One region of the Vibrio sp. R12-SG2-ISO1 genome, then DNA from elsewhere that is predicted to be linked to it. Evidence: predicted binding sites of a transcription regulator. Region 1 holds the regulator's gene; each other region holds the start of a gene.
The links. The regulator PurR, encoded in region 1, represses purine synthesis genes. The targets are predictions, from matches to a motif close to TNANGNAAACGTTTNCNTNA.
Positions count from the first base shown of each region.

Region 2: a site for PurR is predicted at 4,738-4,757, ahead of purT (formate-dependent phosphoribosylglycinamide formyltransferase). Genes of this name have one in related genera too.
Region 3: a site for PurR is predicted at 5,581-5,600, ahead of glyA (serine hydroxymethyltransferase). Genes of this name have one in related genera too.
Region 4: a site for PurR is predicted at 4,573-4,592, ahead of AC6R10_RS02345 (uracil-xanthine permease family protein). Genes of this name have one in related genera too.

Region 1 is NZ_JCBDGO010000001.1:386,656-394,452, forward strand. Features, by position in the region: gene cmoM (tRNA uridine 5-oxyacetic acid(34) methyltransferase CmoM) at 1-537, opposite strand, end outside; gene elyC (envelope biogenesis factor ElyC) at 634-1,443, shown strand; gene torR (two-component system response regulator TorR) at 1,558-2,265, opposite strand; gene torD (molecular chaperone TorD) at 2,504-3,211, shown strand; gene purR (HTH-type transcriptional repressor PurR) at 3,450-4,454, shown strand; cyclic di-GMP riboswitch class I at 4,630-4,738, shown strand; gene AC6R10_RS01720 (TfoX/Sxy family DNA transformation protein) at 4,943-5,536, shown strand; gene AC6R10_RS01725 (TVP38/TMEM64 family protein) at 5,742-6,434, shown strand; gene AC6R10_RS01730 (putative signal transducing protein) at 6,431-6,742, shown strand; gene AC6R10_RS01735 (alpha/beta fold hydrolase) at 6,765-7,565, opposite strand.
Region 2 is NZ_JCBDGO010000001.1:1,897-9,693, reverse strand. Features, by position in the region: gene hutI (imidazolonepropionase) at 1-701, opposite strand, end outside; gene hutC (histidine utilization transcriptional repressor HutC) at 809-1,519, opposite strand; gene AC6R10_RS00040 (nucleotidyltransferase family protein) at 1,672-2,445, opposite strand; gene AC6R10_RS00035 (thiopurine S-methyltransferase) at 2,755-3,408, shown strand; gene purT (formate-dependent phosphoribosylglycinamide formyltransferase) at 3,507-4,682, opposite strand; gene AC6R10_RS00025 (cyclic di-GMP phosphodiesterase) at 4,871-6,100, shown strand; gene cdd (cytidine deaminase) at 6,250-7,137, opposite strand; gene AC6R10_RS00015 (LrgB family protein) at 7,344-7,797, opposite strand, start outside.
Region 3 is NZ_JCBDGO010000008.1:500,556-508,352, forward strand. Features, by position in the region: gene AC6R10_RS07680 (septal ring lytic transglycosylase RlpA family protein) at 1-102, shown strand, start outside; gene AC6R10_RS07685 (serine hydrolase) at 193-1,371, shown strand; gene ybeD (DUF493 family protein YbeD) at 1,563-1,841, shown strand; gene lipB (lipoyl(octanoyl) transferase LipB) at 2,020-2,670, shown strand; gene lipA (lipoyl synthase) at 2,696-3,661, shown strand; gene AC6R10_RS07705 (hypothetical protein) at 3,836-4,147, shown strand; gene glyA (serine hydroxymethyltransferase) at 4,252-5,502, opposite strand; gene AC6R10_RS07715 (DUF6198 family protein) at 5,942-6,541, shown strand; gene vexH (vibriobactin export RND transporter permease subunit VexH) at 6,573-7,797, opposite strand, start outside.
Region 4 is NZ_JCBDGO010000001.1:518,549-526,345, forward strand. Features, by position in the region: gene bepA (beta-barrel assembly-enhancing protease) at 109-1,584, shown strand; gene arsC (arsenate reductase (glutaredoxin)) at 1,621-1,965, shown strand; gene wrbA (NAD(P)H:quinone oxidoreductase) at 1,962-2,534, shown strand; gene AC6R10_RS02335 (DUF2069 domain-containing protein) at 2,537-2,977, shown strand; gene AC6R10_RS02340 (DUF2066 domain-containing protein) at 3,088-4,371, opposite strand; gene AC6R10_RS02345 (uracil-xanthine permease family protein) at 4,683-5,933, shown strand; gene ybaK (Cys-tRNA(Pro) deacylase) at 5,941-6,417, opposite strand; gene ushA (bifunctional UDP-sugar hydrolase/5'-nucleotidase UshA) at 6,492-7,797, opposite strand, start outside.

The DNA of each region.
Region 1 (7,797 bases):
CTCTAACACATGCGGAAGGTTGCCACACACGACATTTTTGTACACGAGGCCATGATGGTTGTAGAACATGACCGACGCGATACCGCCCGGTTTGACCTGCTCTAACAGCGTTTGCAGCGCTGGCTTTGGCTCAGCCAACCACTCCATGACGGCATGAAACATCACCAAATCCGCCGGTTGCTGCTGGTGTTGAGCGATGGATTGAACGGGCGAATGAATCAAGCGATACTGCTCAAGCAAGCCATTTTTTGCAATATCCTGCTCAGCTAATTGCAGCATTTCAGAAGATAGATCACATAACGTAATGCGATGGCCTAGTTTCGCCAGCTTTTGCGACATTTGTGCCAACCCACCCCCGGCATCGAGCACGTCGAGTGGTGAATCACTGGCGGGTAACGAGGCGAGGATGGTTTGAAGGTCTTCCCAAACAATGACTTGTCGAATCTCGCCTTTGTCAGAGCCGTATATATTTTTTGCAAATTTGTGGGCAATATCGTCGAAATTGCGGTCTTCAGTCACAGCAGCTTGAGTTATGATGTTGAATCGTGCTGCTATTCTGTCACAAGAAAGGCAGGAATAAAGAGGCTTTCTCTTAAATTATAATCAACTGGTGTTTTTTCGGACTATTTAAGTATGTTTGAGCTGAAAAAAGTCGTCTCGGCTTTACTTATGCCTTTGCCAGCCCTGCTGATCATTGGCCTTGTGGGACTCATGCTCGTCATGTTCACACGAAAACAAAAAACAGGATGTTTCGTTGTTCTCTTCTCGTTTGTTGGCATTTTTCTCGTTGCCTTCCAGCCCGTTTCATCACGTCTTCTCATGCCTATCGAGCGCCAATACTCGGCCTTTTTTCCTGTCGATGAATCGATTGATTATGTGATGGTGCTTGGCAGCGGCCATGTTGTGGACGACGACATTCCGCCCACCTCAGAACTGAGTCGCGCCGGCCTAATGCGTTTGACCGAAGGGATTCGTGTGATGCGAATTTATCCGGGCTCTAAACTGATTCTCTCAGGCTATGCCGCCGGTTCTGAAGTGAGCAATGCGCGCATGATGGCTAAAGTAGCGCTGGCGCTTGGCGTTTCTAAATCTGACATCATTCTGCTCGAAACCGCCAAAGATACTTGGGAAGAAGCGCGCCAAGCGGCAGCGTTCGTTAAGAACAAGAAGTTGGTGGTGGTCACATCGGCCAGTCACATGAACCGTGCCCTGAATGAATTCCACTCCGCAGGATTGAAACCTTACGCCGCGCCGACCAACTACCTAGCGCAGAGAAACATCGATCAAGCGTGGGAGAAGTACGCGCCGAAGGGCAAATATCTCGAACAAACTGAGCGCTACTGGCATGAAACGCTGGGCACCATTTGGCAACACCTCCGCGACTGGGCGTCCGATTATGAAGAGCAAGCCTTAGAGGTGGAGGCTGCGCAGAGCGACGTTTAACCGGCCGCCAGCGTAGACGGATAACGTCTTCGACCTAAAACAAAAATCCAGGCTGCATGCCTGGATTTTTCGTTTCTTTTGCGTCAATTTTCGCTCGTTAATTGCCGAACTACGTTAATCTCCGGCGAACATGTAGCCTTCGCCATGCACGGTGACGAATATCTGCGGATTTTTTGGATCCACCTCCATCTTCGCTCTCATGCGTCGAATCAGGACATCGATAGTGCGATCATTGGGTGCGTCCACACGATGACTGATCATATTAAGAATGCGTTCCCGACTGAGCACTTGGTTAGGGTGAGAGGAGAGCGCCACCAAAAGCTCATACTCTGCTTTAGTCAGTTTGACCGGTTCATCCCCTCGGCTCAAAGCGCGGCGCTGAATATCGAACGTCCATTCAGCAAAGCGGACCACGCCGTCTTGCTGATCGCTGCCCGCGTTTTGCGCTCCCGCAGCCAGTGCGATGCGCCACAAGAGGTTCTTGACTCTGACGAGCAGTTCCCTAAGCTCAAATGGCTTGGTGACATAATCGTCCGCGCCCATTTCTAAACCAACAATCTTATCAATGCTGTCGGTACGCCCGGTCACCAAGATAATACCGATGTCCGATTGACTGCGTAGTTCACGCGTCAGCATCAAGCCATCTTCGCTGGGCAGATTGATATCCAGCATCACCAAATCGACCCGACTGCTACTGAGTACGTCGCGCATCTGCGCGCCATTCTCAGCTTGGCTCACCTGATACCCTTCGGTTTGAAAGTAGCCCGCCAATTTACGGCGAGTCACTTCATCATCTTCAACAACCAAAATGTGGTAGCTCATCGGCTCTACTCACTTATTCACACACTGATTCAATGGCTTTATTCTATTCATAATTAGTCACAACTCCATCTTTGTCCTCTTTGGGAGGTGAAAAGTTGGCGATTCATTGATGCAAAGCAAGCTTTGCTGCCCTGTTCACAAATTGCCATATTTGACCATTTCTTCTCATAATCAGGTTGACCGCTGTTCATTTTTATCCGTTAGACTTAACGGCATCTGATTCAGTTGAGAGCCCATCATGCCAGAGACACCTAACGCCCAGATTTCCGACCCTTTATCTCCCGCCGAAAAAGAGCAGCGCGCCTTTGATGAGCAACGCGCCGAGCTCTACTGGTGGTTTTCGAGCGTGTTTGCCAAAGAGCTCTCAGAGCAAGAGCTGGCCCAATATCATTCGGTGGACACACGTACCTTTCTGACGGGACTTGCACAAACCCCTGAGCTTAACGTAGCCGCAGACAGGCTCATCGATACATTGAACCGATTGCAAGACAGGCCAGATGCTCAGTTGGAACTATCAGCCGACTATTGCGACCTGTTTTTAAAATCCGACCGAGACAGCGCGTTGCCTTACGCCTCTGTCTACTTAGATGAATCCGGACTGCTCAATGGGGAGCCCGCCAAACAGATGGACACTCTGCTCCAACAACATGGCGTGGCCGTGCATTCAGGGCTCAATGAACCTTCTGATCATCTCGCGATAGAGTTGGATTTTTTAGGTAACCTGATTGTGCGCGGCGCTCATGCAGCAGAGCAGACGGCAGGCGACACGCATCTCGCCTACCAAGAGCAAGCCGATTTTATTGAGCAGCATCTACTCCCTTGGATTGAGAGGTTTGCCGAGCGCTGCCAGCGCCTCGACACATTCGGCTTCTATGCGGCGCTGTCGTCGCTATTGTGCGCGTTCATTCAATTGGATAAAGCCTACCTGCAAGGCGATAGCGATTAAGCCCATACAAAAGGTGTGGCGAGATCCCAAAGGCGGGTTTTTTATTTGCCCAAATCGACGTTGCGGACTACAATCCGGTTCGCAAACGATAAAACTAATAAATACAAACCGCTTTTTGAGGGCGGTTTTTGTGTTTCTGATACTTTCTGTCTACATACTCTAAACTTTGTATAGACTTTACTTTTATAGACTTAACTTTTCATAGAATAGTAGGCAGTCATCGACAGGACAAAACCATATGGCCACGATTAAAGACGTCGCTCGCTTAGCGGGTGTCTCGACCACCACTGTATCCCATGTGATCAACAAAACACGCTTTGTCGCTGAAGCCACGCAAGAAAAAGTGATGGAAGCGGTTCAAGAGTTGAACTATGCCCCAAGTGCCGTTGCACGCAGCCTGAAATGTAACTCGACACGCACAATAGGCATGCTGGTTACTCAATCGACCAACCTTTTCTTCTCGGAAGTGATCGACGGGGTTGAGAGCTACTGCTACCGTCAAGGCTACACCTTGATCTTGTGTAACACTGGCGGCATCTACGAGAAACAACGTGACTACATTCGCATGCTGGCGGAAAAGCGCGTCGATGGCATCTTAGTGATGTGTTCAGATTTGACCGAAGAGTTGAGCGAAATGCTTGACCGTCATAAAGACATCCCTAAGGTGGTGATGGATTGGGGCCCGGAAAGCTCACAAGCCGATAAAATCATCGACAACTCGGAAGAAGGCGGCTACCTCGCAACAAAATACCTGATTGATCACGGCCACAAGCGCATTGCTTGCTTGAGTGGGCATTTTGAAAAAGCGGCCTGCCAAGAGCGCATCCAAGGCTTTAAGCGCGCAATGAACGAGTCGGGTTTGAGCGTCAACGAAGATTGGATCTTAGAAGGTAACTTTGAGTGCGATACCGCCGTGCTTGCCGCGGACAAAATCGTCGCCATGGACGAAAAGCCAACCGCAGTATTCTGTTTCAACGATACGATGGCGCTCGGTTTGATGAGCCGTTTACAGCAAAAAGGCATTCGTATTCCAGAAGACATGTCGGTCATTGGTTATGACAACATTGAGCTAGCCGAGTACTTTTCACCACCGCTAACGACGGTTCACCAGCCGAAGCGCCGTGTGGGTAAAAACGCATTTGAGATTTTGCTCGAACGTATTAAAGACAAAGAGCATGAAAAACGTATTTTTGAAATGCACCCAGAAATCGTCGAGCGCGATACCGTGGCGACGGTGAAATAGACCAACGAACAAGTTCAGCACATCACATCGACTAGCCCAGCGAGAATACTTCTCATCCGCTGGGCTTTATTCTCTCGGTAACACCCCTCTATTTTATGAACTAAGATCACATTTAACCCATCAAAACGTGATGTTTAGCCCATAAATTATTTATGCTTATTATGTTCGACGAATGCCACGAACAGGGCAAACCATTTCGAAAGGATGGGACGCAAAGCTTCCGGCCTGTTGCAGCCACTCAACTATTTCAACGTTGATGACTGCTTGGTAGCGGGGTTGCCGATGGCAAATGTGCACTTCGTAATTCTTTATCAAAAGCAAAGAATACAATGAGTTAAACGTTGCGCGCGCATTATGCGCTCACACCGTGAGTAGGATTATTCTTTTATGAGCCAGAATGACACCCTACTGACACAAAACCTGCATATTTTTGCTAATCTCTCGGACCTGAATTTGGTGGCGTATTGTAATACACCGAGAATAACAGCATGGATAAACCAATTTTAAAAGACTCAATGCGATTGTTTGAACCATTGGGCAAGATCAAGTCTCGCTCAATGTTTGGTGGATTCGGAATCTTCGCTGATGACACCATGTTTGCCCTCGTGGTAAATGACAAACTTCACATACGCGCCGACGACTCGTTGGCCCAACAGTTTAATGCTCAGGGACTCGAGCCATACGTGTATAAAAAGCGTGGTTTCCCTGTGGTCACCAAATACTACGCCCTTGGCCATGACTGGGATCAGGATGTCGCTCAGACTATTGCGATGGCAAACACTGCACTAGAGGCGGCCAACAAAGACAAGCAGCGTCAAACCAACGCCAAACCAACGCGCCTGAAAGATCTGCCGAACTTGCGTCTAGCGACCGAGCGAATGCTCAAGAAAGCGGGTATCGACAGTGTCTCCCGTTTGGAGCAGACGGGCGCAGTGGAAGCGTATAAAGCGATTCGTTCCACACACTCTGCCGACGTCAGCATCGACCTGCTGTGGGCACTTGAGGGGGCAATTAAAGGCACGCACTGGTCTGTGGTCCCTCAAGCAAGACGCGACGAGCTCCTGAATCAGCTGCAAAGCTAGTCAGCGATAGCGCTCATTAATTCCAATACCCTTCTCAAGCCAGCCGAACACCGCTGGCTTGAGACGTTTTTAGCCGATGCTTTTTCAGCGTTTCCATTCCTTAGTCATAGAATTCAACGTGTTTTCCCCTTAGGGCGAAATTTTTTACTGGCTTTTTGGTTCATATCTAACAATGATCAATGATGATGTTTTCAAAGGGATCCATATGAACAAGAAACTGCTTTTAGGTATTGGTTTGCTCGCTCTGATTGTGTTTTTAGGCGCAAACTTTGGTCAATACCTGACACTTGATAACGCCAAAGCTCAGCAGCAAGCGCTGGCTGAAATCATTGACACCCACTTTGCCCTAGCCGCGCTGAGTTACTTCTTCGCCTATGTCGCTATCACCGCCTTCTCGATCCCTGGAGCAGCCGTCGTCACCTTGCTTGGCGCTGCGCTGTTTGGCTTTTGGACCAGTTTATTGCTCGTTTCTTTTGCCAGTACGATAGGTGCCACCTTGGCGTTTTTAAGCAGCCGCTTTTTACTCAAAGAGTGGGTACAAAGCAAGTTTGGCGATAAGCTCGCGACAATTAACCAAGGGGTCGAAAAAGATGGTGCGTTTTATCTCTTCTCACTGCGCCTTATACCGGTGTTCCCTTTCTTTTTGATCAACCTCTTGATGGGTCTTACGCCCATCACCATCGCGCGCTTCTATCTGGTTAGTCAACTGGGTATGTTGCCGGGCACGGCCGTCTACCTCAACGCCGGGACTCAGCTAGCGCAAATCGACAGTTTGTCAGGCATCGTCTCCCCAACAGTACTCGCCTCTTTTGCGTTGCTCGGGGTATTCCCAATCATTGCCAAATGGGTAATGGCCAAGCTCAAAGCGACACCGCAATCCAATGGGCAAGCGTCTTGAAAATTTTTATTGCCACGACACCACCACAAGCACACATCGTGTGTGAAATGCTGCGCAGCGAAGGAATAGCCTGTGAGGTGAGAGGTGAAGGTTTGTTCGGCTTGCAAGGAGAGATTCCGTTTGGCGAAGAGGCCAGCCCGTACGTTTGGTTAACTCGCCCAGAACAGAAGCAGGCGGCACTCGCGCTGATTGATGATTTCCAACAGGACACCCCCGAAAACATGGTTTGGGTTTGCCCGACTTGCCAAGAAGAAAATGACGACCATTTTCAGTTATGTTGGCAGTGCGAGCACACCAAACCAACTTGAGTGTGCTTGGAGTCAACCGAGATTAAGCAGTGAGGTGTTGCTGAATGAAGGCGATGGAGTGATCGTTAAACTCATCTGGGCGCTCAACATTACACACATGGCCACAGTCAGGAATTTCATGCAGCTCACTGAGCGTATGTGCTGAGACCATCTCTTTCACAGGGGTGATGAACATGTAGTCTTTTTCACCCATCAGATAGAGCGTAGGAATAGGTAACTCGCGGTCTTTGAAGTAGCGCATCAGAGGGTTCACCTCTGCGGTCAAAATAAACCAACGCTTGAACTCCTTTTGGCACAACTTCTTCGCTTCGCGGATAAACATATGTCGCGACTCTTTTTGTGCTCGCTGCGGCATCACAATGTAGGCAAACAGTCGATAGAGCCACATGTAGGGCACAATGTGTTTACACAGATTGCCCAACTTCACCAGTACTTGAGAGCGTGTGTTGAGTCGTGTGACGGCGCCACCTAACACCATGGTTTTTACGCGCCCAGTCGCTAGCTCCGCTAAGTTACGGACGATGATGGTTCCAAGCGACATGCCGACAAAATGTGCCGACTGAATCTTTAGGTGATCGAGCACTTTTAAGATGTCTAATGTGACCTCTTTAAAGGTGTAGCGATTGGCAATGATCTCCTTAATCAGCTGGTTCGATTTTCCATGGCCGCGCAAATCAATCAGCAGCAAATTAAAATGCTGCTTGTAGGCTTTGATCTGTTTAAACCAAATCGATGAGCTGCCGCCTGCGCCATGCACAAAGACCACCCACTCATCGCTAGTGGGGTGTTTAAAAGTCTTATGGAATAGCAAGCTTTGAGTCATAGTCGAAAAATAACCGTTATCGTCACACAATTCAGGGCGCAGGGTAACACAAAAGCGCCCGTGTTTTTGTTTAGCATAAACGAAAACCGCCACTTTAGTGCAATCGGAAATGTTAGAAAAAATGAAAGCGCCGTGAGACTGTGCAAGCACAAAACCCCTCAGGCGCTTTCTTTATGCGGACCTATTGTCGTCTTTACGCGAACAGACTAAAAAATAGCGTCCGCAATTCAAT
Region 2 (7,797 bases), 380 kb from region 1:
TGCGCGGTCGCACATTGGAAGACACGCTCGGTTTGCGCCAGTGAAAAGCCGATGGATTCACAGAAGACATCCACACTAGTGGCAAGCTGCTCTTCGGCCACGGCAGGAATGATCGCTTGGCAAATATAGTCAACGTAATCGTCGGCGCGCCCTTGGTATTCTGGTGGCACCGCATGGGCGGCAAGCAGGGTGGTCGTCACGCGCACCTTACGGTGCTGTTCAAGTGCTTTGGCGGCGCGCAACATTTTCAGCTCATCGGCGAGCGTAAGGCCATAACCGGATTTGATTTCCACTGACGTGACACCGGTGCGTAGCAGTCCATCCAAACGAGGCAGCGCAAGTTCAGTGAGCGTCTGTTCGCTCGCCTCTCGAGTGGCTTTCACGGTTGCGAGAATGCCGCCGCCTTGCTCCGCGATGGTTTGATAACTGGCGCCGCACAATCGCATTTCAAACTCGTGCGCTCGGCTACCGGCATGAATCAGATGAGTATGGCAATCAATCAACCCCGGCGTCACCAGTTGGCCTTGGCAATCATAGCGTTCGGGCTGCGGTTGGATGTCGCCGACAAAGGCGATTTTACCTTGCACAATACCGATACTGGTCGGCGCGCTGACTTGATAGCCGCTCTCGCCCTCACACATGGTGACGAGCCGAGCATTGGAGAGCACCAAGTCGTAGTAGGGTAGCTCAGAGGAGAACATTCGATAGACTCTTAGATTTAAATGTATATACAAATAATGAGTCTTGAGTAGTCAAATGATCAAGTGTGATGTTATGAAAATGTGATCGCTAGACCAATTTCAAACGGTCAGAAGGTCACTTTTGAGCTGAGTTTGTAACGCGTGCCGGGATGATAAAGTAACGCGGTACTGACCAGTTTATCTTGGCTCCAGGTACGGCGATTGAGCAGCAAACAGGGCTCGTTCGCCGCCAACTTTAATGCGCTGCGGACTTTATCATCTGCCACGATCGCTTCCACTGTGTGTTCAATCGCACTGAGCGGGCAGTGCTGAGAAAGGTACTGGTTGGGCGTTAAGGTGGTGAAGTCTTGCGAGAGATAGTCGGGCGCGTACGCTTCGTTGACCCAGCGCAGTTCGTATTGAATGGGGGAGTTGTCCTCAAAGTGAATGATTTCACTGTAAAACACCTTGGTATCGAGCATCACCCCCAGCTTGGTCGCAATCACGCCGTCGGCCAATAACTCGACCTGCTTAATCACTTTACTGGAGTAGGCTTTGCCTCGCTGCGCGACCTCTTCTGCGATATTGCGAATATCAAGCAGCGGTGACTCCGCTTTCTCATCTGGTGCACAAACAAACGTGCCCAATCGAGGTCGGCGCTGAAGTTTGCCCTCAGCAACCAGATCGCGAATCGCTTTGTTGACCGTCATACGGCTGACATTGAACTGCTTGGTTAACTCAAGCTCGGTGGTGATTTGGTGACCAACTGGCCAATGACCCGAGCTGATCTGTTGTTCGATGTAGTGTTTGATTTGCAGGTATAACGGTGATTGACTCATAAGCTCACTGATTTCAGAGGGACACGCCATCCATTATTGACTATACAAAAGGGTAACCGATTGGCTGAATGCGTCAAGCAGGAGTGAGCAAGTTGTGAGGCAAACAGGGTCTTGCCCCTTGTTTGCCCATTAATGAGGAGAGCTGAACTTAATTAGGCAGCGCTAAGATGCGTAGTGAGGTAGGGGTGCCAAGCGTCTTGATACAGCGCTTTAGAGAGCTTGCGCATTTTATCGACCTTGGCCATTTCAATGTCATTAAGCGGGCGCGATTCTGCGGCGGCTTGACGCTCAATCAGCTGAATCTGCTCATAAATATCGTGCTCTGCACCATTTTTGACATCCGCAATGGCTTTGAGGTGCAGTTGCACCTCGGCAACCAGTTGAGTTTTGGGCAGTTGAACCAGAATATTCAAGTCACGATAGCCTGATGCTTGCGGGCTCTTAAAACGGTTCTTCACTTTGACTACCGTAGTTTCGCGCGCTAATGCTTCATAGGCGGACATCAAGCCATCAATATCGTGCGCCACTATGGTGGCTCTAGCAAGGTCGGTGATGCGATCTACTTGACCGTCGAGCTCATGGGCAATTTTCTCTTGTGCTCGCTGGCTTGATTTTACGCCAGCAAAGTAAGCGTCGGTGGAGGTTAACAGTGCGGTACTTTTACATAAGGTTTCGAGCTCCGCTTGCGCTTGGTGCGCTTTGCTGTAGAGCACGTCAAAATCTGAATAGGGTTGAGTGGGTGAGGCGTCGGTTGATTTAATGCCGTACAAACCGCTCAAGTTGTGTTTAAACGCTTTAGGACTGACTTGGTTTTGCTTAGTACTGGGTCCTTCATCTCGGTCAGGGGCCATAGGGATGGCGGCAAACGCCGGGGCGCGGCTGAGCATTAACAGCATCAGTGCAGTGGTACGCAAGAATACGCTCATTCACTCTCCTTAGAATCGTAGTCGCTTAGAAAATGGAGGAAAAAGGAACCGCTAAGTGCTACGTGTCTGATTAAGATCTTGGGATGGAAATGGCCTTTCCAAGGTCTGCTATTCGATAAACTTTTGAATTATGACGTTGGTCTCAATTTCATTGGCTTACCTTGGTTGGATTGCGCGTTTTTGCTTAAGTTCATCCGTAAGTTGTAACCAATTATGACCAGATTCCATCGCCGAACGCCTTATCCCACCTACCACGAAGGCTGACTTTCCGTTAGGCTATGGCACGTCAGTCATCGAAAGAGAAAGAGAATGAAAGATCCTGAGTTTTGGCATGCCAAATGGGCATCCAATGAGATTGGTTTCCACTTGGAAGACGTGAATCCATTGCTGATTCAATACTGGCCAGCGACCAACCCCAGCGCAGATGAAAACGTATTTGTGCCGTTGTGTGGTAAATCAGAAGATTTGGTGTGGCTTGCCACCAAGCACAGTGACGTGCAAGGGGTGGAGCTGAGTAACATAGCAGTGCGCGCCTTTTTCGCTGAGCATTTTTATACGCCGTTGGTGATTCCTCTCAATGGTCAGCATGAGCTGTTTCAATTCGATGAGCTCTCTATTTACACCGGAGACATCTTTACCGCGCCCGTCAAACCGGTCGATTTGGTCTATGACCGCGCAGCCTTAGTGGCGCTGCCTGAAGAGATGCGTGTCGACTATGTGGCAAGAATTCAGTCGTTACTCAAACCCGGTGGGCGGATTTTACTCGTCACCTTAGATTATCCTCAATCAGAGATGGCGGGCCCCCCATTTAGCGTGGCCGAGCAGGAAGTTCGTGCCCTGTTTGAGGGGTATCAAGTGACTAAGCTCTATCGAGATGATGCCGACGAGCGCCATCCAAAAATTGCGAAGCGCGGTTTGTCACGCTTTGCCGAAGAGGTCTATTTGATTCAGGCGTCATCATAAGGCGACGATCGGAACGCTGACAATCGGCGAAAATAAAAAACTCTGGCCATTGCGGACCAGAGTTTTTTATTACTTAAATAGAGGGAGGCGTGAACCTATCAGTAAATCACCTTGATCTTACCGGCCGCTTCGACAGCGCTCTCGATGGCTTGCTCAATGGCGTCACGGCGTGTAATCGCAACGCCAAGACGGCGGCGACCGTTGATATCAGGTTTACCGAATAAACGCAGCTGAGTTTGAGGCGCGCTGAGTGCCTGTTGCATGCCTTCAAAACGGATGTCTTGTGAGGTGCCTTGACCTAACACGACGGCAGACGCGGCAGGGCCGTATTGAGTAATGCTGCTGATTGGCATGCCGGTAAACGCGCGGACATGCAGTGCGAACTCTGAACTGTCTTGTGACATCAAAGTGACCAAGCCGGTATCGTGTGGGCGCGGCGAAACTTCATTAAAAATCACCGTGTCGCCTTTGATAAAGAGTTCGACACCAAAAATGCCGTAGCCGCCTAATGCATCGACAACGCTTTGCGCCGCATGCTGCGCCGTTTTTAACGCCTTATCCGACATGACTTGTGGCTGCCAAGACTCACGGTAATCGCCATCTTCTTGGCGATGACCAATTGGGGCGCAGAAATGAACGCCGTCAACGGCGCGTACCGTCAGTAGGGTGATTTCGTAATCAAAATCAATAAAGCCTTCAACAATCACGCGGCCTGCGCCAGTGCGGCCGCCATCTTGAGCGTATGCCCAGGCTTTTTCGATGTCTGCATCGGTCTTAATGACGCTTTGTCCTTTACCCGATGAACTCATCACAGGCTTGCACACGCATGGCAGACCGACCGCCTCAATCGCTGCGGTGAATTCGTCATAGTTGTCGGCAAATCGGTATGGAGAGGTGGTCAGAGAGAGCGTTTCCGCGGCTAAGCGGCGAATGCCTTCGCGGTTCATAGTCAACTGTGTGGCTTTCGCACTCGGCACGACATTGAGACCACGCGCTTCAAGCTCGACCAGCTTGTCGGTTGCGATCGCTTCAATTTCTGGCACGACATAGTGAGGTTGCTCTTTGTCGATGATGGCTTGCAGTGCGTCGCCGTCAAGCATGTCTAGTGTGTAACTGCGATGCGCGACTTGCATAGCAGGGGCATCTTCATAGCGGTCACACGCGATGACTTCTAAGCCCAGTCTCTGACACTCAATGGCGACTTCCTTACCCAGTTCACCTGAGCCGAGGAGAAGAACACGCGTTGCATTTTGACGAGTCGCTGTACCAAACATAATCAACCTTTTAGAGATGTAGAATTTGGCGCTGATCATACGAGGATAGATCTCAAAAGGCAAACGTTTGCGTCTATCTCAATTTTGTGACTTATATTAGGAGTCTTGCATGTATTTGTAGAGCAATGCTCATAAATCGAGGTTATACTTTTGTAAGTCACATGTTGTAAATATAACTATCAATAAGCATGCAATACGATCCTAATAATTCCATCAAAATTCCAATAGAGACACTGACCGTTGGGATGTTTGTCACCGCACTGGAAGACAACAAAAAGGTCAATCTCGCCAACGCAGGGCGCGTGCCGTCTGATCAGTCTGTCAAGCAGTTGATCGGCAACGGTATCAAGTTCGCGTGGGTGGATGAAAGCCTGTCCGCGAAAGGCTGTGTCTTTACTCCGGTCAAAGATCAAGAAGATGATTCCCATGACATTGCGCCGCCTGCAGCGACCGAGGTGATTCGCACCGAGGCGGTGAAGCGCAAGCCGAAAAGTCGTTTCTCAATGCAGAAAAAAGCCGCCAATATCATTCGTGAGGCGAAAGGACTGGCACAGAAAGTTCTGACCCATACGTTTGATGGCAAAACTGTGCACGTCGATGAGTTCGATGATTGGGCGGAAGATTTGATTGAATCCGCGCTGGTGGACTCCGATGCGCTGCAATGTGTTTCAGCGCTGCGCAACAAGGACGAGTATCTATTGGAGCATTCGGTCAATGTGGCCACCTTATTGGTGACCTTTGGTAAACATCTGCAATTGCCAAGAGAGATGCTCAAAGAGATGGCGATCGGCGGCATTATTCATGATGTGGGCAAAGTGAAGGTGGATGATAAGGTGCTGCACAAACCGGCACGCTTAACACCGGAAGAATTTGAGCACATGAAGCTTCATCAAGTGTTTGCGAAAGATATGATCATGTCCGTGACTGGGCTCAGTGATGTGAGCCGTGATGTCTGTCTGATGCATCACGAAAAACTGGACGGCAACGGCTACCCGAATGGCCTTAAAGGGGATGAAATTCCACTGCATGGTCGCATGAGTTGCATTGTGGATATCTACGATGCCCTCACTGCGGATCGCGTCTACAAGCGCGGAATGAGCTCGGCAGAGGCGTTTAAAATTCTATTGAGCCTCACGCCCAATCACCTTGATCGTGAATTGGTGTATAAGTTCATCAACTGTATCGGTATGTACCCAGTGGGGGCGTTGGTCGAACTCAGTGATGGGCGAGTGGGCATCGTCTGGACATCCAATGAATCTGAGCCGCTGAAACCGGAAGTGAAGTGTTTTTACTCGCGTAAGAACAAGCATTATGTCGATGTGGCTTTTGTCGATCTCAAGCGCAGCAGCGTCAAGATTGCCAAAGCGATTGCGCCAAGTCAGCTAGAAGTGGATGCGACGCCGTTCTTTGACGTTTGATGCCTCGATAGTGAGCCGCTACTTTTCGTTGTAGGCAGAATAGGTCTTCGCAGACAAAATAGTCACCGTAAACAGAAAAAGCGCCTTTTACTCACGTTATGTGGATAAAAGGCGCTTTTTTATCGAGCACAATGTGTCGGCGTTAAAGCTTAGATCGCAAGATAGGTCAGCGGAATATCTGGTCCTAATACTTCAAGGGTCGCTTGCGTGTCGGCCAAGTGGCTGATTCCACCTTCGGCCATCTCTGCCAAGGCTGCAGATTCAATCTCGCTGAAGGATTTACCGGCCATCAACAATTGAATCAACGCGACTTGCAGCGGTGGTAAGCTAGGGTTGAACGCAGCGTTTTCAGCGTACGCACCGAGATAGGTCGACCCATCGGTGGTTTTGAGTGCGACACCGCTCAGGTTGTGAGTGTAAGGTGAGTGGCTCATATTCAGCGCTTTTAGAGCCGCTTGTACCAACTCGTCACCGTCTTCACTGTGATAGCCGTGATTGACCTCAGACATCAAACCCGACTCAATACCGAGATCGCTAGGACCAAAGGCTTCTGGCAGATAATCGTGCAGAGTCTTGCCTTCACGTTCAGGCAATTGAACCGTGAGTTCTTTTGCCGTCGACAGTTCATTCATAAACTGACGACAGTGGCCGCAAGGGCTGTAGTTGATGGTGATGTCAGAAATGCCTTGCTCGCCTTTCATCCACGCGTGGCTGATGGCACATTGTTCGGCGTGCACTGTTTGACCGAGTTGCACACCGGCAATCTCAACGTTGGCGCCGAAATATAAGCGACCGGTTAAGCCGCGCACAATCGCACCGACGTAGAATTTAGACAGGGGGGCGTAGGAAAACGCCGCCGCGACAGGCAAGAGCATCACTCGCGTGTCGGCATCGCTTTTACCGCTGATGTTTTTTAACTGCTCAAATTGGTCGGCTGACAGGGTGGCATCAAATGACTCGCTCAGCACGATGGGTTTGAGGTAATCGGCAACGTCGCTAGGGAGCTGTGTCAGGGCTTGTTCTATGCGGCTGGTCATAGTGAATCCTTTATTGTTATTTCAGAGTCAAGCTCGATGCTAGGGAAAACATAGCTAGGTTGTTGACATCTTGTGATACTGGACAATCATTCTATGCGACGCACCAAACAATACAGTGATAAAAATCACACTTACGCTTGTAACGAGTGCAAATTTACTGATAGATGAGTGATGTCACACAATTTTGGCGCACTGCCTAGCCGCAGCTAGTGCGATAACCAGAGCGCCAGAGCGAAAAATGACGGTGCCAATATGGAGGTGATCACGCCACATACCACCAGAGCCAGAGAGCTAAACGCCGCATCTTGCGCGTTTTTCTCCGCACAGGTCGCGGTGCCAAGGGCATGTGAGACGGTGCCCATGGTCAGACCCTTTGCAATTGGGTGGGTGATGTTTAACAGCCCGTAGATAGGGTAGGCGAAAATTGCCCCAAACAAGCCGACCAACAGCACTAAGATCGCTGCAATCGCGGGTTCGCCGCCCAAATGGCTAGAGACTTCCATCGCAATCGGCGTGGTTACCGATTTGCCGAGTAAACTGGCGATCAAGGTTAAGTCGGTGTCTAGGCTAACGGCAATCAGACTGGCCGTCGCCATTGACAGGACGCTACCCACGCCGCATGCCAACATAATGATGCGCCAATTGGCCCGAATTTGGGGG
Region 3 (7,797 bases), on a different contig from region 1:
CGTGTCTTTTTAGGTCCTTTTAAAGACTACTTGCTCACAGAGCAAACATTAGAACAAGTGAAAGAGCTGGGTTACTCCAGCGCCTTTATTCGCAACCAGTAGTCCTCAACCCAGTGTGTGGTCGTCCTTGCACTGGTTTGAGTGATTGTTTCTGTTAACATATGGACAGTGAAAAATAATTCTGACTTTGATATGAAAAAAACAACGCTAACTCAATCTGTTTTTGTCTCTTCCGTTGCACTTTGTGCAACCCTCGCGAATTCAGCGATTGCCTCCCCGATTGTTGTTCCTGACGCGCCGCAAATTGCCGCTAAGGGCTACGTGTTGATGGATTACCATTCAGGCAAAATCCTTGCTGAGAAAGAGATGAATACCAAGCTTTCACCGGCAAGCCTGACCAAGATGATGACCAGCTATGTGATTGGTCAAGAACTTGAACGTGGCAACATCAACCTCAGTGATGACGTCACCATCAGCGAAAATGCCTGGGCGAAGAACTTCCCTGAGTCATCAAAGATGTTCATCGAAGTCGGCACCACAGTCAAAGTGGAAGACCTGAACCGTGGCATCATTATTCAATCGGGCAACGACGCCTGTGTTGCGATGGCCGAGCACATTGCAGGTTCTGAGGATGCATTTGTAGACTTGATGAACGCTTGGGCAAACTCACTGGGCATGGACAACACGCATTTCGCCAACGTTCACGGCCTCGATAACCCAAACCTCTACTCCACACCGTATGACATGGCGCTATTGGGCCAAGCCCTAATCCGTGACGTTCCGGAAGAGTACCGCATCTACTCTGAGAAGAGCTACACCTACAACGGCATTACTCAGTACAACCGAAACGGCTTGCTGTGGGATAAAAGCATGAGCGTGGACGGCATTAAAACCGGCCATACCAGCAACGCAGGCTACAGCCTCGTGAGCTCTGCGACCGAAGGGAAAATGCGCCTTGTCGCTGTCGTGATGGGCACACAGAGCGCCAATGCACGTAAGTCAGAAAGCAAAAAGCTGTTGAGCTACGGTTTCCGCTTCTTTGAAACCGTCGCACCGCACCAGGCTGGGGAAACCTTTGTCGAAGAGAAGATTTGGATGGGTGACAAAGACACTGTGAAGCTCGGTCTCGATCAAGACACCTTTGTGACCCTACCTCGTGGGCAAGCGAAAGAGCTGAAAGCCAGCTTTATCCTTGAAAAAGAGCTCGAAGCCCCCATTAACAAGGGTGACGTCGTTGGTAAGCTATACTATCAACTTGAAGGCGAAGATGTGGCTGAATACCCACTGCTGGCACTGGAAAGTGTCGAGCAAGGCAGTTTGTTCAGCCGCCTATGGGACTACATAGTGATGCTGTTTAAAAGCTTCCTATAAAGGCTAACCCTGCTGTCATGCTTAAAGCCGCCAAGGGCGGCTTTTCTATTTTTATCACCGCAGCCTAATACGCCCGTGGTCGGTACGCCAACCGCCTAACGTGGCCGCCAATCAGGCTCGGTTGAGGTTTGATGATTTTCGCAGTACTATGCACCGCTGCAAAAATCGACAGTCCAGTTTGGAGTAACAATATGCTGACTATTAATTCGGATGCAAAGCTAAAGGATTTACTCGAGTTCCCTTGCTCATTTACCTACAAAGTCATGGGCCACGCTAAACCTGAGCTACCAGAGAAAGTACTGGAAGTCATCCAGCGTCATGCTCCTGGTGACTACAGCCCAAGTGTGAAACCGAGCGCCAAAGGCAACTACCACTCGGTTTCCGTCAACATCACCGCCACCTCAATTGAACAGGTCGAAACCCTGTACAAAGAACTGGGTGAGATCGACATTGTTCGCATGGTTCTGTAATTATTTTTGATTTATTAAAATTTTTTTGAAAGCAGCGTAAGCTGCTTTCTTTTTAGATATCAGATAGATAATTATTCTAACCAAACTGATAGGTTAAAAATGTGTGGCTAGGTTGTAGTGCCTTTAGCAGAAGCAGTTTATAATCTTTCGACTTTATTAATGGATAACGGGCACAGCTATGCACAACCAGTTGGTGGTCAGACGACTAGGAAGACAAGATTACGAGCCGATTTGGCGCGCAATGCATGACTTCACTGACAGCCGAAATGACGACACCCAAGATGAAGTGTGGCTGGTTGAACACAATCCTGTGTTTACTCAAGGACAAGCGGGAAAAGCAGAGCACTTGCTCAGTACCGGTGATATTCCTGTGGTGCACAGCGATCGTGGCGGGCAAGTGACCTACCATGGCCCTGGTCAGTTAGTGGCGTATTTTCTGATTAACCTACGGCGCAAAAAACTCGGCGTGCGTGATTTGGTCACACATATCGAAAACCTCGTTATCCAAACGCTCAAAGCGTACAACATTGAATCCAACGCGCGCCCTGATGCACCTGGCGTGTATGTCGACGGACGTAAAATCTGTTCGTTGGGACTGCGAATCCGCAAAGGCTGCTCGTTTCATGGCCTAGCGCTCAATGTCGATATGGATTTGTCGCCTTTCCTGCGCATTAACCCCTGTGGCTATGCCGGAATGGAAATGGTGCAGGTTCGTCAGCTAAACACAGCGGCCTCTCTCCCTGACGTTGAAGAGTCGCTGATAAAAGAGCTCGTTACTTTACTTGGTTATGATCAAGTTGAATTTAGCACCACACGAGTAACGCCATAAAAAGTAAAGAGAAGTAAAGAGAAGCATGAGTAAACCGATTCAAATGGAAAAAGGCGTTAAGTATCGCGACGCTGACAAAATGGCCCTAATCCCCGTCAAGAACATGCCGACTGAGCAGAAGGAAGTCCTGCGTAAGCCTGAGTGGATGAAGATCAAGCTGCCTTCAGACAGTCAACGAATTCAAGACATCAAGTCAGCGATGCGCAAAAACAACCTGCACTCCGTTTGTGAAGAAGCCTCGTGTCCAAACCTAGCCGAGTGTTTTAACCACGGCACCGCCACCTTTATGATTCTTGGCGCGATTTGTACTCGCCGCTGTCCATTCTGCGATGTGGCCCATGGCCGCCCTCTTGCGCCAGAAGCCGAAGAACCGAAAAAATTGGCGAAAACCATCGCCGACATGAAACTCAAATACGTGGTAATCACCTCGGTGGATCGCGATGATCTGCGTGATGGTGGTGCTCAGCACTTTGCCGATTGTAACCGCGAGATTCGCGCACTCAATCCGCACATTCGTATTGAAACCTTAGTGCCGGATTTCCGTGGCCGCATGGATGTCGCGCTGGATCTGCTCAAAGACAATCCACCCGATGTTTTCAACCATAACCTTGAAACCGCGCCACGTCTGTACCGTAAAGCGCGCCCGGGTGCGAATTACAAATGGTCACTTGAACTGCTACGTAAGTTTAAAGAGCAGCATCCAGATGTCCCGACTAAGTCAGGCTTGATGATGGGGCTGGGTGAAACCAAAGAAGAGATCGTCGAAGTACTTAAAGATTTGCGTGCGCACGGCGTGACCATGCTCACGCTAGGTCAGTACCTTGCGCCAAGCCGCCACCACTTACCAGTGGAACGTTACGTGCCGCCATCAGAGTTTGATGAGTTGAAAGAGATTGCTCTAGAGCTTGGCTTTACTCACGCAGCGTGTGGTCCTTTTGTTCGCTCTTCCTACCATGCCGACCTTCAAGCGCAAGGCATTGAAGTCAGCTAACAAAGCGTAAAACCCATCGAATTTATCTAGGCTGGCCGAAAGGTCAGCCTTTTTATTGGCCCAACTTATTGCCTCAAATAATCACCCCAAAGCTTGAATGCCTTAGAGAGATTCTCTAAGCTAATGAAAAGATTATGAATCAAAGGGAATACGATGAAACTGACTGCACTTAGCATGGCCGCGATTGCCGTTGTCACAATCACCTCTGGCTGCGCCTCCAATACCAAACAAGACAACTTTCGTGAAGCCTCCTTTGAGCTGTGCAATACCGAAGTCGATCTCTATTCAGTCAGCGATGACGGCCGTGTACGTATTATTTGTTCCGACGGGTCTAAATTTGCGCTAGACAGCGAGAACACGCTGGAAACCATGCGCGACATCAACATTGATTACTGCGACGGTGAAGGGCTCGGCAAGTTCAGCGAAAGCAGCAAGTATTACTCCTTCAAGTGTAAATCTGGCACCCTGCTCAGCATCTCTAAATAATCCCTAAACGCAAAAACGCCCTTTATGTATTCACATAAAGGGCGTTTTTCTTTGTTTCGCTGAGCCGTCGCTCTGCAAAACAGGCTCGATATCGAACGGTGAGATTACGCGTAAACAGGTAGACGCTTACAGATCTCTAGCACCTTCGCTTTCGTCGCTTCAATCACTTCTTCGTTACCGATGTTATCCAGTACGTCACACATCCAGTTCGCGAGCGCTTTCGCATCTTCTTCACTGAAACCGCGGCGAGTGATCGCTGGTGTACCCACACGAATACCCGAGGTCACAAACGGGCTGCGAGGGTCATTCGGAACTGAGTTTTTGTTGACGGTGATGTTGGCTGCGCCTAGTGCCGCATCCGCATCTTTACCTGTGATGTCTTTGTCAATCAAGTCGACCAAGAACAGGTGGTTCTCTGTACCGTTAGACACGATTTTGTAACCACGCTCTTGGAACTGAGCCACCATCGCTTTGGCATTTTTCACCACGCGACCTTGGTACGCTTTAAATTCAGGCTCCATCGCTTCTTTAAACGCCACCGCTTTACCCGCGATAACGTGCATTAGAGGACCACCTTGACCACCAGGGAAGACCGCTGAATTCAGCTTCTTGTACATCTCCTCGCCAGCGTTAGAGAGGATAAGGCCACCGCGTGGACCCGCTAGGGTTTTGTGTGTCGTGGTCGTCACAACGTGCGCGTGAGGCACTGGCGTTGGGTATTCGCCCGCGGCAATCAGACCCGCTACGTGCGCCATGTCGACAAATAGGTACGCGTCCACTTTGTCTGCGATGTCACGCATGCGTTTCCAATCAACGATTTGAGAGTACGCAGAGAAACCGCCAATGATCATCTTGGGCTTGTGCTCAAGTGCTAGCGCTTCCATTTCGTCGTAGTTGATTTGGCCCGCTTCATCAATGCCGTAAGGAATGACGTTGTAGTGTTTACCCGAGAAGTTAACAGGAGAACCGTGCGTTAGGTGACCACCGTGTGCCAAGCTCATGCCCAAGACCGTATCGCCTGGGTTAAGCAGCGCCATGTAAACAGCACTGTTGGCTTGTGAACCTGAGTGAGGCTGTACGTTCGCGTACTCACAACCAAATAGCTGACAAGCACGATCAATCGCTAGCGCTTCTGCTTTATCGACGTACTCACAACCACCGTAGTAACGCTTGCCTGGGTAGCCTTCTGCATATTTATTGGTGAGCTGAGAGCCCTGAGCTTCCATTACACGTGGGCTGGTGTAGTTTTCTGAAGCAATCAGTTCAATGTGCTCTTCCTGGCGAAGAGTTTCTTCTTGGATAGCTGCGAACAGTTCCGCATCGTAATCTGCGATGTTCATATCACGCTTTAGCATCTGTATCTCCTGACTCAGATTAAGACTTAAATTGGCAAAAAAAACCGACTTACGACCCTGAGAATAACGTTTTTACGCTGACGCAAACGTTTGCATCGGGTTAATGACGCGCATTCTACATAATTTGATCTGGGTCATAAAGAGAAAAATACACTTTTTCTCATGCAGTTTTTTCATAATGTTTTACGAAGATTCTCATACGCGACATAACGTCAATCAATCACTTTGTCTGAATCCAGCTCTGCTTGCACAATAAACAGAGATCTCAGCCACCGATGCTCAACCCAGTTAACGTCGATCAATGAGTGTCAATTTTCTCCTTTACACCCCGTAAAACAGTGATTACATAGGTTTACCTTAAATTTCCTTCTCAAGCTACCGAAAACCTAATTTTTTCACTAGTATGCGCGCCATTATTTCCGATGAAAGTTTCAAATTGATGGAAAAACACTCACGTAAAGAAGATTGGATCGCGATTCTCACCGGGACATTTCTCGTCGCTCAAGGGGTATTCTTTCTCCAATCCGCTCAGCTACTCACTGGCGGTACAACAGGTCTCGCTCTGTTGGTCAGCCAATTCAGCACTTGGTCATTCGGTACACTCTACTTTGCCATGAACCTGCCATTTTACGCGCTCGCTTGGCAGCGGTTTGGCGCTCGGTTTGCGGTCAATAGTGCCATTTCAGGTGCTCTGGTCTCCATTTTCGCTGACCACCTCTATTTAGTGATAAAACTGGAGACCATTAATGAGATTTACTGTGCGCTGGCAGGTGGCTTGCTGATGGGGCTCGGGATGCTGATCCTATTTCGTCACCGCTCAAGCCTTGGCGGTTTCAACGTGCTCTGTTTATGGATTCAAGATCGTTTCGCCATCTCAGTGGGTAAAACTCAGTTGGCGATTGATGTGCTGATTTTAGTCGCGTCGTTCTTCTTTGTGACGCCTTACATCATTGGCTTGTCGATTCTGGGCGCTTTTTTGCTCAACCTCGTGCTCGCCATGAACCACAAACCGACGCGCTACACCGTTCAATACCGATAAAAAACAGCCCGCGAACGTGCGGGCTGAATCATTAATGCGCTTTACGCACCGTGACGTCTTGGCTGAGCTCTTTGTTGAGCTCCGCTTCAACATGGCCCGGTGATCGCGTGTTGGCCGAGATCAATCGGTACATGGCCGGAATGACAAACAAGGTCACTAAGGTGGCAAACGCCATACCAAAGAAGATCACCGTACCGACCGCAACGCGACTTTCATAGCCAGCGCCTGTCGAGAGTATCAATGGGATAGCGCCCGCTAGCGTGGTGAACGCCGTCATCATAATCGGGCGAAGTCGACGCGCCGCCGCATCAACAATCGCTTGCTCAAATTCAAACCCGCGGTCTCGAAGCTGGTTCGCGAACTCGACGATCAAAATGCCGTTTTTGGTCACCATACCTATCAACATGATCATGCCAATCTGGCTGTAGATGTTCATCCCCTCGCCCATAATCACCAGACCAAGGAAGCCACCAAACACGCCCATCGGTACGGTAAACATCACCACCAACGGGTTGATGAAGCTTTCAAACTGCGCCGCCAACACCAGATACGCCACCAGCAAAGCCAAACCGAACACCATCAATATGCTCGACTGATTCTCTTTGTAGTCTTTTGACTCACCCGAGTAGCTGACCGAAATATCCCCAGGCAGCAGCTCTACCGCTTGCTGATCAAGAAAGTCCAGCGCCTCACCTAAGGTGTAGCCGTCCGAGAGGTTGGCAGTGATGGTGATTGCTTTTTGCTTGTTGTAGTGAGACAGGCGTGTGGATGACGCCACCTCTTCAATCTTAGTCAAGGCATCGAGCGTCACTAGCTCACCGCCCGAGGTACGCATGTAGATTTGGCTCAAATCCGCGGCATTGTTGAAGCTGTTTTCATCACCGCGTAAATAGACGTCGTACTCTTCGCCGCGTTCCACAAAGGTGGTTTCGCTTTTGCCGCCCAGCATAATCTCAAGAGTGTCTGAGATATCCTGAACGCTGATCCCAAGCTCTGCTGCGCGTTGACGGTCAACCGAGACTACCAACTCTGGTGTACGCTCAGAGTAGTTAATGTCTGCCCCTTCCATATACGGGGACGCTTCGGCGATCGCTTCCAGTTTTTCCGCCCACGTTTTTAGCTCAGAGTAATCCGAGCCACCTAGAACAAATTGCACCGGCTCGCTAGAACCGCCTCTAAAGCCTGGCATAAACGGGAATACGCGCACATCGGCGATTCCTGATAGGGCTTTACGCACCTCACCCAGCGCCTCTTGT
Region 4 (7,797 bases), 130 kb from region 1:
ACCACCGAGACATTGCACTCGAAACCAACCGCAAAACTCGGTGTCCAAGCAGTAAGTGCAGCTCAGCTTGCTGTCGAGACAATATCCACGGAGCATTTCAGGAAATTTATGCTTAAACGTACGCGTTCTATCGTTTGCTTGTGTGTAGCGACTGTTTTAGGGACATCTACCGCCAGCTTCGGCCCTGTTACACCTGTGTATGCCAACACAATAGACTTGCCCGACATTGGTACGGCCGCCAGTGGCACCTTGACGATTGCGCAAGAGATGCAATACGGCGACGCCTACATGCGCATGTTGAGAAACGGCCAGCCGATCGTCAATGACCCAGTTCTCAACGAATATATCGACGCTTTAGGCCATCGATTGGTGGCGAATGCGGACGATGTGAAAACCCCCTTCACCTTTTTTATGATCCGCGACCGCAACATCAACGCCTTTGCCTTCTTCGGTGGATATGTCGCGTTACACAGCGGATTATTTTTGCATGCACAGAGCGAAAGTGAACTCGCCTCCGTCGTGGCGCACGAAATCGCCCACGTCACGCAGCGTCACTTAGCGCGCAGTATGGAAGATCAAGCCAGACGTTCACCTGCCACCATGGCGGCTCTCGCGGGAGCACTTCTACTTGCGATTGCGGCGCCAGAAGCGGGAATTGCGGCCATTACGGCGACAACGGCAGGCAGCATGCAGGGCCAAATCAACTACACGCGTTCGAACGAAAAAGAAGCGGATCGCTTTGGCATCGCCACTCTGGCGAAAGCGGGGTTTGACGTCAACGCCATGCCACGCTTTTTCAGTCGCTTAGCGGATGAGTACCGTTACGCGAGTACGCCACCGCCAATGCTGCTCACTCACCCTTTACCTGAAGATCGCATCACCGATAGCCGAGCTCGTGCGCAAAACTATCCGGCGAGACGGGTCGATTCGTCACTCGATTATCATTTAGCGCGTGCGCGTATCGTCGCCCGCTATGCGGGTATCAGTTCGAAAGCGGCACTCGATTGGTTTGAGCGCACCGAAGCAAAAGCAGAGCCCGAGATTAAACGCGCATTCCAATACGGTCGAGCCCTAGTACAAATGGACAACAACCAACTCGACGAAGCGAGCAAAACCCTGCATGAGCTGTACAAGCAGCAGCCGAACAATCATTTTTATCTCGATGCGATGAGCGATCTCTATATCGCGCAAAAAACACCCGAGAAAGCCAAAACGCTGTTAGAGCAAGCTCTGAAAGCAACGCCAAACAACCCCGTCCTGACCATCAACTACGCCAACGTCTTGATGCAAATGGATAAGAATCAAGACGCGTCCAAAGTATTGCAGCGCTATACCCACGACAACCCAAATGATGTCAACGGATGGCACTTGCTCTCGGAAGCCAGCATTCACTTAGGGTACAGTGACGAAGATTTGGCCGCGCGTGCGGAGATTTTGGCGCTGAAAGCCAACTGGAACAAAGCGATTCAGTACTACACCCAAGCCAGCCAACTCGCTGACCTTGGCAGCCTAAAACAGGCGAGATACGATGCACGCATTGACCAACTTATGATTCAGCGTGATCGCTTTATGGCGCTGCAATAACACAAGTTCTAACGATAACAATAATGGAGAAAGACTATGTCTGTCGTGATTTATCACAACCCTCGCTGCTCAAAAAGCCGTCAAACACTGGCGCTATTGGAAGAAAACGGTGTTGAGCCACACATCGTCAAATATCTTGAGCAAACCCCAAGTGTCGATGAACTCAAGACGCTCTTTAGCCAACTCGGCTTCTCTGAAGTTCGTGACATGATGCGCACCAAAGAAGAGATTTACAAAGAGCTGCAACTGGCCGATGCCGACGATGAAACCCTGTTTCGCGCAATGGCGGAACATCCGAAGTTGATTGAGCGACCTATTGTTGTCAACAACGGTCATGCCAAACATGGCCGACCACCAGAGCAGGTGCTTGAGCTACTATGAGCTGCCGCCTGATTGTCCTCTACTACAGTCGGCACGGTGCAACCCGCTCTCTCGCACAGCAGATTGCGCGAGGCATTGAGTCGATTGACGGTTGTGAAGCGTTGCTTCGCACCGTCAACGAGATAGAGAGCGGCGATGATCCCCTCGATCCCATTATTACTCTGGACGAGTTGAAAAACTGCGCGGGGCTGGCGATGGGCAGCCCTGTATGGTTTGGCAATATGGCTGGCGCGTTAAAGCACTTTTGGGATACGACGACACCATTATGGCTAGCGGGCGATCTGATTGATAAGCCCGCTTGTGTCTTCACCGCATCCTCATCCATGCACGGCGGCCAAGAAACCACCTTGCAGTCTATGATGTTACCGCTACTGCACCATGGGATGTTAATTTTGGGGATTCCTTATTCTGAACCAGCTCTGCATACCACACGCTCTGGGGGCACGCCTTATGGCGCCAGTGCGGTCACGACACATCAACCACGCACCTTGTCGCAAGACGAAATAGCATTAGCTCAGCAAGTCGGCAAACGTCTGGCCCGCTGCGCACGTCAATTAAAGGAACTCTAACCATGCAAGAGATGCAAGCGACCACAAAACGATACCGTTTCATGGCGCTGCTTGGCAATCTGGCGCTGCTCGCTTGGATTGGACTGTGGCAATTATCGTTATCGCCTCACCCTCACCTCAACAGCACCACACTCGCGATTGCTTGGGCTATCCCACTGCTGCTGCCTATGCCAGGGATCTTGGCCGGCAAACCGTATACACACGCATGGGCAAACTTTGTTTTAATGCTCTACTTCCTACACGCTTTGACCATCCTTTGGATTGACGACGGCGAACGTTATTTAGCACTGGTTGAACTGCTACTCACCAGTCTCGCGTTTGCTGGCAACATCCTTTATGCACGAGCACGGGGACAAGAATTGGGCATGAAACTAAAAAGATTGTCCAAAGTGGAAAAAGAAGAGCGTGCTAAGTTCGGTGCTGAAGATAAGTCTGAGGGATAAGGTCACGCTGATGGTCACCCATCTAGCCAACTCACCCTTATACTCCAGGTAAAAAACGACAAAAGGGGCGGATCATCCAGCCCCTTTCTCATCTCAAATCTTGATGTGGTTTACTCTACTACCTCAATAGGTTCCATCTCCACACCTTCAGTCTCTGCCACTGCTTCGTTGGCAGAGACGTCACTGTCTGGCTGAATCAGTAGCGGCTCAGGTTGATACGGTTTACCTTGCCACTGGAAAAGCAGCACCGTTTCAGTCTGAATAAGCGGGGCTGAAACCGCCAGCGAGCTCTCTGTCGCCACAAGAGTTGAATCGGTCGTCGTATCGCTAGGCTGATTGAGCTCATCGCTGCCTTGCGCGGGCAACGTTGGCGTGAGCTCCCCTACCTCGGGTTCAGTTTGAATAAACTGGGTCTCCAGTTGCGTCACTTCGAGTGCAGAGACCTGCTGCTCAAACTCTTCAACACTGGCAAGCAAGTGGACATCAAACGTCACCTGATTGCCTTGAATTTTGATGATGTCTAACGAGGCGACTGAGCTCAGTGCCTTGAGTTTATTCTCAAGTTGGAAAAAGCCCATCGCATCATTGAGTTCGATAAAGCGTGCTTTCACGGACTCAGAAGACTCACTCGCCACCAGCACCGCACTCTTTTTCGCGTAGTAATCGCTGATTTGGTTGATCATTTTATTCGCCGCATCTGCACCATTATTGGCGCCGCTGATCGGTGCTTGACGAGTCACCCCTATAGTTGCCGGCTTTTGATCGTATAACGTCCAACGTAATGATTCGCCTTGCACTTTCACCACTAGGACGGCATCAACCGGGTAGCGCTGACTCGCTTGACCCACTGGCTGAATAAAGCCGCCCCACAAGTCTGAGACAGCCACTCCGGTAACGTCATCAAAATCGCCAACCGGTACGGTCACGGGCAAGCCTCGCTCTCGCGCTTGCTGCTGCAAGTTGACCAGTGTCTCAGAGCGAGAATGCTCCCAGATGATGGTGCGATCGTAGGGCGTCTCTTCCACCATCCAGACTAAAACGTTCGCACGTGTTGCTGGCCAAAGCGGCAATTGCGCTTGACTGAGTAGAGAACGAATATGAGGGCCGCTAAACGACATACGCAGTGAGGTCTCCTCACCGATTTTGCCGTAGCCGAGTTGAGAAACGTACTGAGCGCTCTGAGAGAGGGCCTTCTTGACGACTTCGTTATCCGCAGCTTGCGGATCGCCAGACGCGCGAATGATGACTTGCTTCATCCCAGCTTCACGAGCTCGGGTATCGGCGTTATTCTCGCTTTGATCGATGACGATTTCAGCTCGGTAAAGATCCACATTGGTCAGGGCCATCGCTGGCAAACCCATCAGTCCGAGCGCGAGTAAAGCTAAACGGCGCATACATTTCCTACATCTAATCGAATTCATAAACAGCGATGATAAGCAACTATCCTCTGTGGGGCAACTTTCCCGGTCGGTTGGCAGCAGCAAGCGCGATATGGCTAACACTCTCCTCGTAGCAACGCTCAAAGTGAAATAGCAACGCACGGAGTAAACGCGGTTCACCTGCCTATCCAAACGAGCAATATTTGATCAAGCTCAGATTGCAATCGTTTGCTTTAATGTTAAAATCTCGCGATTTTATTTTTAGTACCCATGCTCTATCGCTATGTACTAGACCGAAACTATCCGCTTTACAAAGGAATGACGACATGAAAAATGCCATTCAAGGCGCACAAATGCTGTTTGTTGCATTTGGGGCCCTGGTTCTCGTCCCGCTGCTGACGGGGCTCGACCCTAGCGTTGCCCTCTTCGGTGCTGGCCTTGGTACCTTACTCTTTCAATTAATGACTCGCCGCTCTGTTCCTATCTTCCTCGCCTCCTCCTTCGCTTTTATCGCCCCTATCCTTTACGGAGTACAAACTTGGGGTGTACCAGCCACTATGGGTGGTTTGATGGCCGCTGGTCTTGTGTATGTTGCACTGGGTGGTCTAATCAAACTTCGTGGGGTTGAGATTATCCATAAATTGCTGCCTCCCGTTGTGGTTGGGCCGGTCATTATGGTGATTGGTCTTGGATTGGCGCCCGTCGCCGTCAATATGGCACTGGGTAAAGGGGGCGATGGCACGCAACTGATTGATGGACAAGCGGCGCTAGTGATCTCTTCTGTTTCACTGCTCACAACGATTCTACTGAGTGTCTTTGCCAAAGGCTTCCTCAAGCTCACGCCTATTTTGGGTGGTATTGTGGTGGGATACTGCCTGAGCTTAGGCTACGGCATTGTCGATTTCACGCCCGTTAAAGAAGCGGCATGGTTTGCGCTACCAAACTTCACGGCGCCTGAATTTAACATTAACGCCATTCTATTTATGATTCCCGTTGCCATCGCGCCAGCGGTGGAGCACGTTGGGGACATGCTGGCCATTTCAAACGTCACCGGAAAAGACTACCTGAAAAAGCCCGGCCTTCATCGCACGATTGCAGGGGACGGGGTCGCGACGATGGCGGCATCACTGTTTGGTGCGCCACCCAACACCACCTACTCTGAGGTGACAGGTGCAGTCATGCTGACCAAAGCCTTCAACCCTGTGATTATGACCTACGCTGCAGTGACGGCTATTGTCCTAGCGTTGGTCGGCAAGCTTGGCGCTGCGCTGCAAACCATCCCTATGCCAGTGATGGGCGGTATCATGATTCTGTTGTTTGGCTCAATTGCGACCGTAGGATTGAACACCTTAATCAAAAATCACGTCGATTTGCACAAATCTCGTAACCTCGTCATCGTTGCCATTACCTTAGTCTTCGGTATTGGTGGTATGGCGTTTGGCATCGGTGAGTTCAGTCTCCAAGGCGTGAGCCTATGTGGTATCGTCGCGATTGTGCTAAATCTGGTTCTTCCAAAAGACCTGGGTGAAAACCACGTCGTCGACAACGCACAAATGGAAGAGGAAGAAGCGCGCTAATCCACGCTCACCCTTCACAAAGATTGGCAAACTGGCCTTGGGTCAGTTTTGCCAAATCTTGCGCCGCCAATTCGATTTCCAACCCTCGCTTACCTGCACTGACACAGATCGTTTCACGCTCCAACGCACTTTGATGGATAAACGTCGCCAATCGCTTCTTTTGCCCGAGCGGGCTGATTCCGCCCACAATATACCCTGTCACTGTTTGCGCAATAGCCGGATCGGCCATCTCTGCTTTTTTAGCCTTTGCCGCTTTTGCCGCCTGCTTCAAATTGAGTTTTTGGTTAACAGGTATCACAGCGACAGCGAGGTTTTTCGCCTCACCATTGAGTGAAAACAGTAGAGTTTTAAACACGCTATTGGGATCTTGCCCTAATGCTTGTGCGGCTTCGAGCCCGTAACTCTCGGCACGCGCGTCGTGCTGATACTGGTGTATTTGATGAGGAATTTTGTGTTTTTTAGCAAGATTGATGGCTGGGGTCATACACACTCCGAGAATAAAAAAAGCGCAGCTCTAGGCTGCGCATTCAGTTAATAAGATTTAGCTTGTTAGGTCAATTACTTGTAGACCATCTCACCTGCTGGTGCGTATTGGTTTACATCTACTGGGCTGTTCGCCTCTAGGTAGTCTTTGAGCACTTCTGCATCAACAAAGCCCGTATTGACGTGACCTGGGTGGTCCGTCAGCTTAGGATAGCCATCGCCCCCTGCAGCATTGTAGCTTGGTACTGTGAAGCGGTAAGTTCCGTCAAGACGCAGCTGTTTACCACCGATAAACACGTTTGACACTTCACCGTTTTCCACCGTCATTGAAATGCCAGCAAACTGAGCGTAAGCGCCAGAATCCACTGGCTTGGTCGCCACAACGTTGAGGTAATCCAACACTTCTTGGCCAGACATATCGGTGTAGGTCAAAATGTTGGCAAACGGCTGAACCGTTAGCACGTCTTTGTAGGTCACGTCACCGCCTTCAATCGAGTCACGCACGCCACCTGAGTTCATCACAGCAAAATCCGCTTTGGCGCGTTGCATGTGCGAGGTCGCGATTAAGCGGCCTAAGTTGGTCTGTTGGAAACGAACCACATTACGATCCCCTTCCAGCTTGCCATTGGTCTCTGCGATCTTCACATTCAACTGAGCTTGACCTTGCTCTTGGTAAGGACGCAAAAACTCGAGCAGTTCGCTGTCTTCGGCAATCTCGTCTTCGATAAAGACGCGTTTTGATTCGCCATCCACTTTGACTTTTTTCTTCAAGTTGACCGGTATCAGGTCGTAGCTGACCATCTGCAGTTCACCGTTACGAAACTCATAGTCCGCGCGACCGACGTATTTGCCCCATTCGTGCGCTTGGACGATGTAAGTGCCGTTTTGCATGTCCGGTTTACACTCATCGGATGGCGCGAAGTTTTTCTTCACTACATTTGGCGCTTCCATACAGACTGGTTCCTGGGAGTGACCACCTACAATCATATCCAGAGAACCTTCATCTAGGTAACGAGCCAGAGCCACATCACCCGGTGCGTTCACGCCACGCTTACCATCTTCGTAGTGGCCCATGTGAGTCACAGCGAAAATCAGATCTGGCTTTTCTGTTTCTTGTAGCTCAGCGATCAGCTTCTTCGCTTCTTCTTTCGGGTCGCGGAAATCGATGCCACCAATAAACTCTGGGTTACCGATTTTCGCCGTATCTTCGGTGGTTAAACCGATGACGGCAATCTTAATACCTTGCTTATTGAACATCTGGTATGCCTGGAACATACGCTCGCCCGTTGCTTTGTCGTAGATGTTGGCGGACAGCATTGGGAAGTTGGCCCACTCTTTTTGCTTGAACAACACCTCAAGTGGGTTATCAAACTCGTGGTTA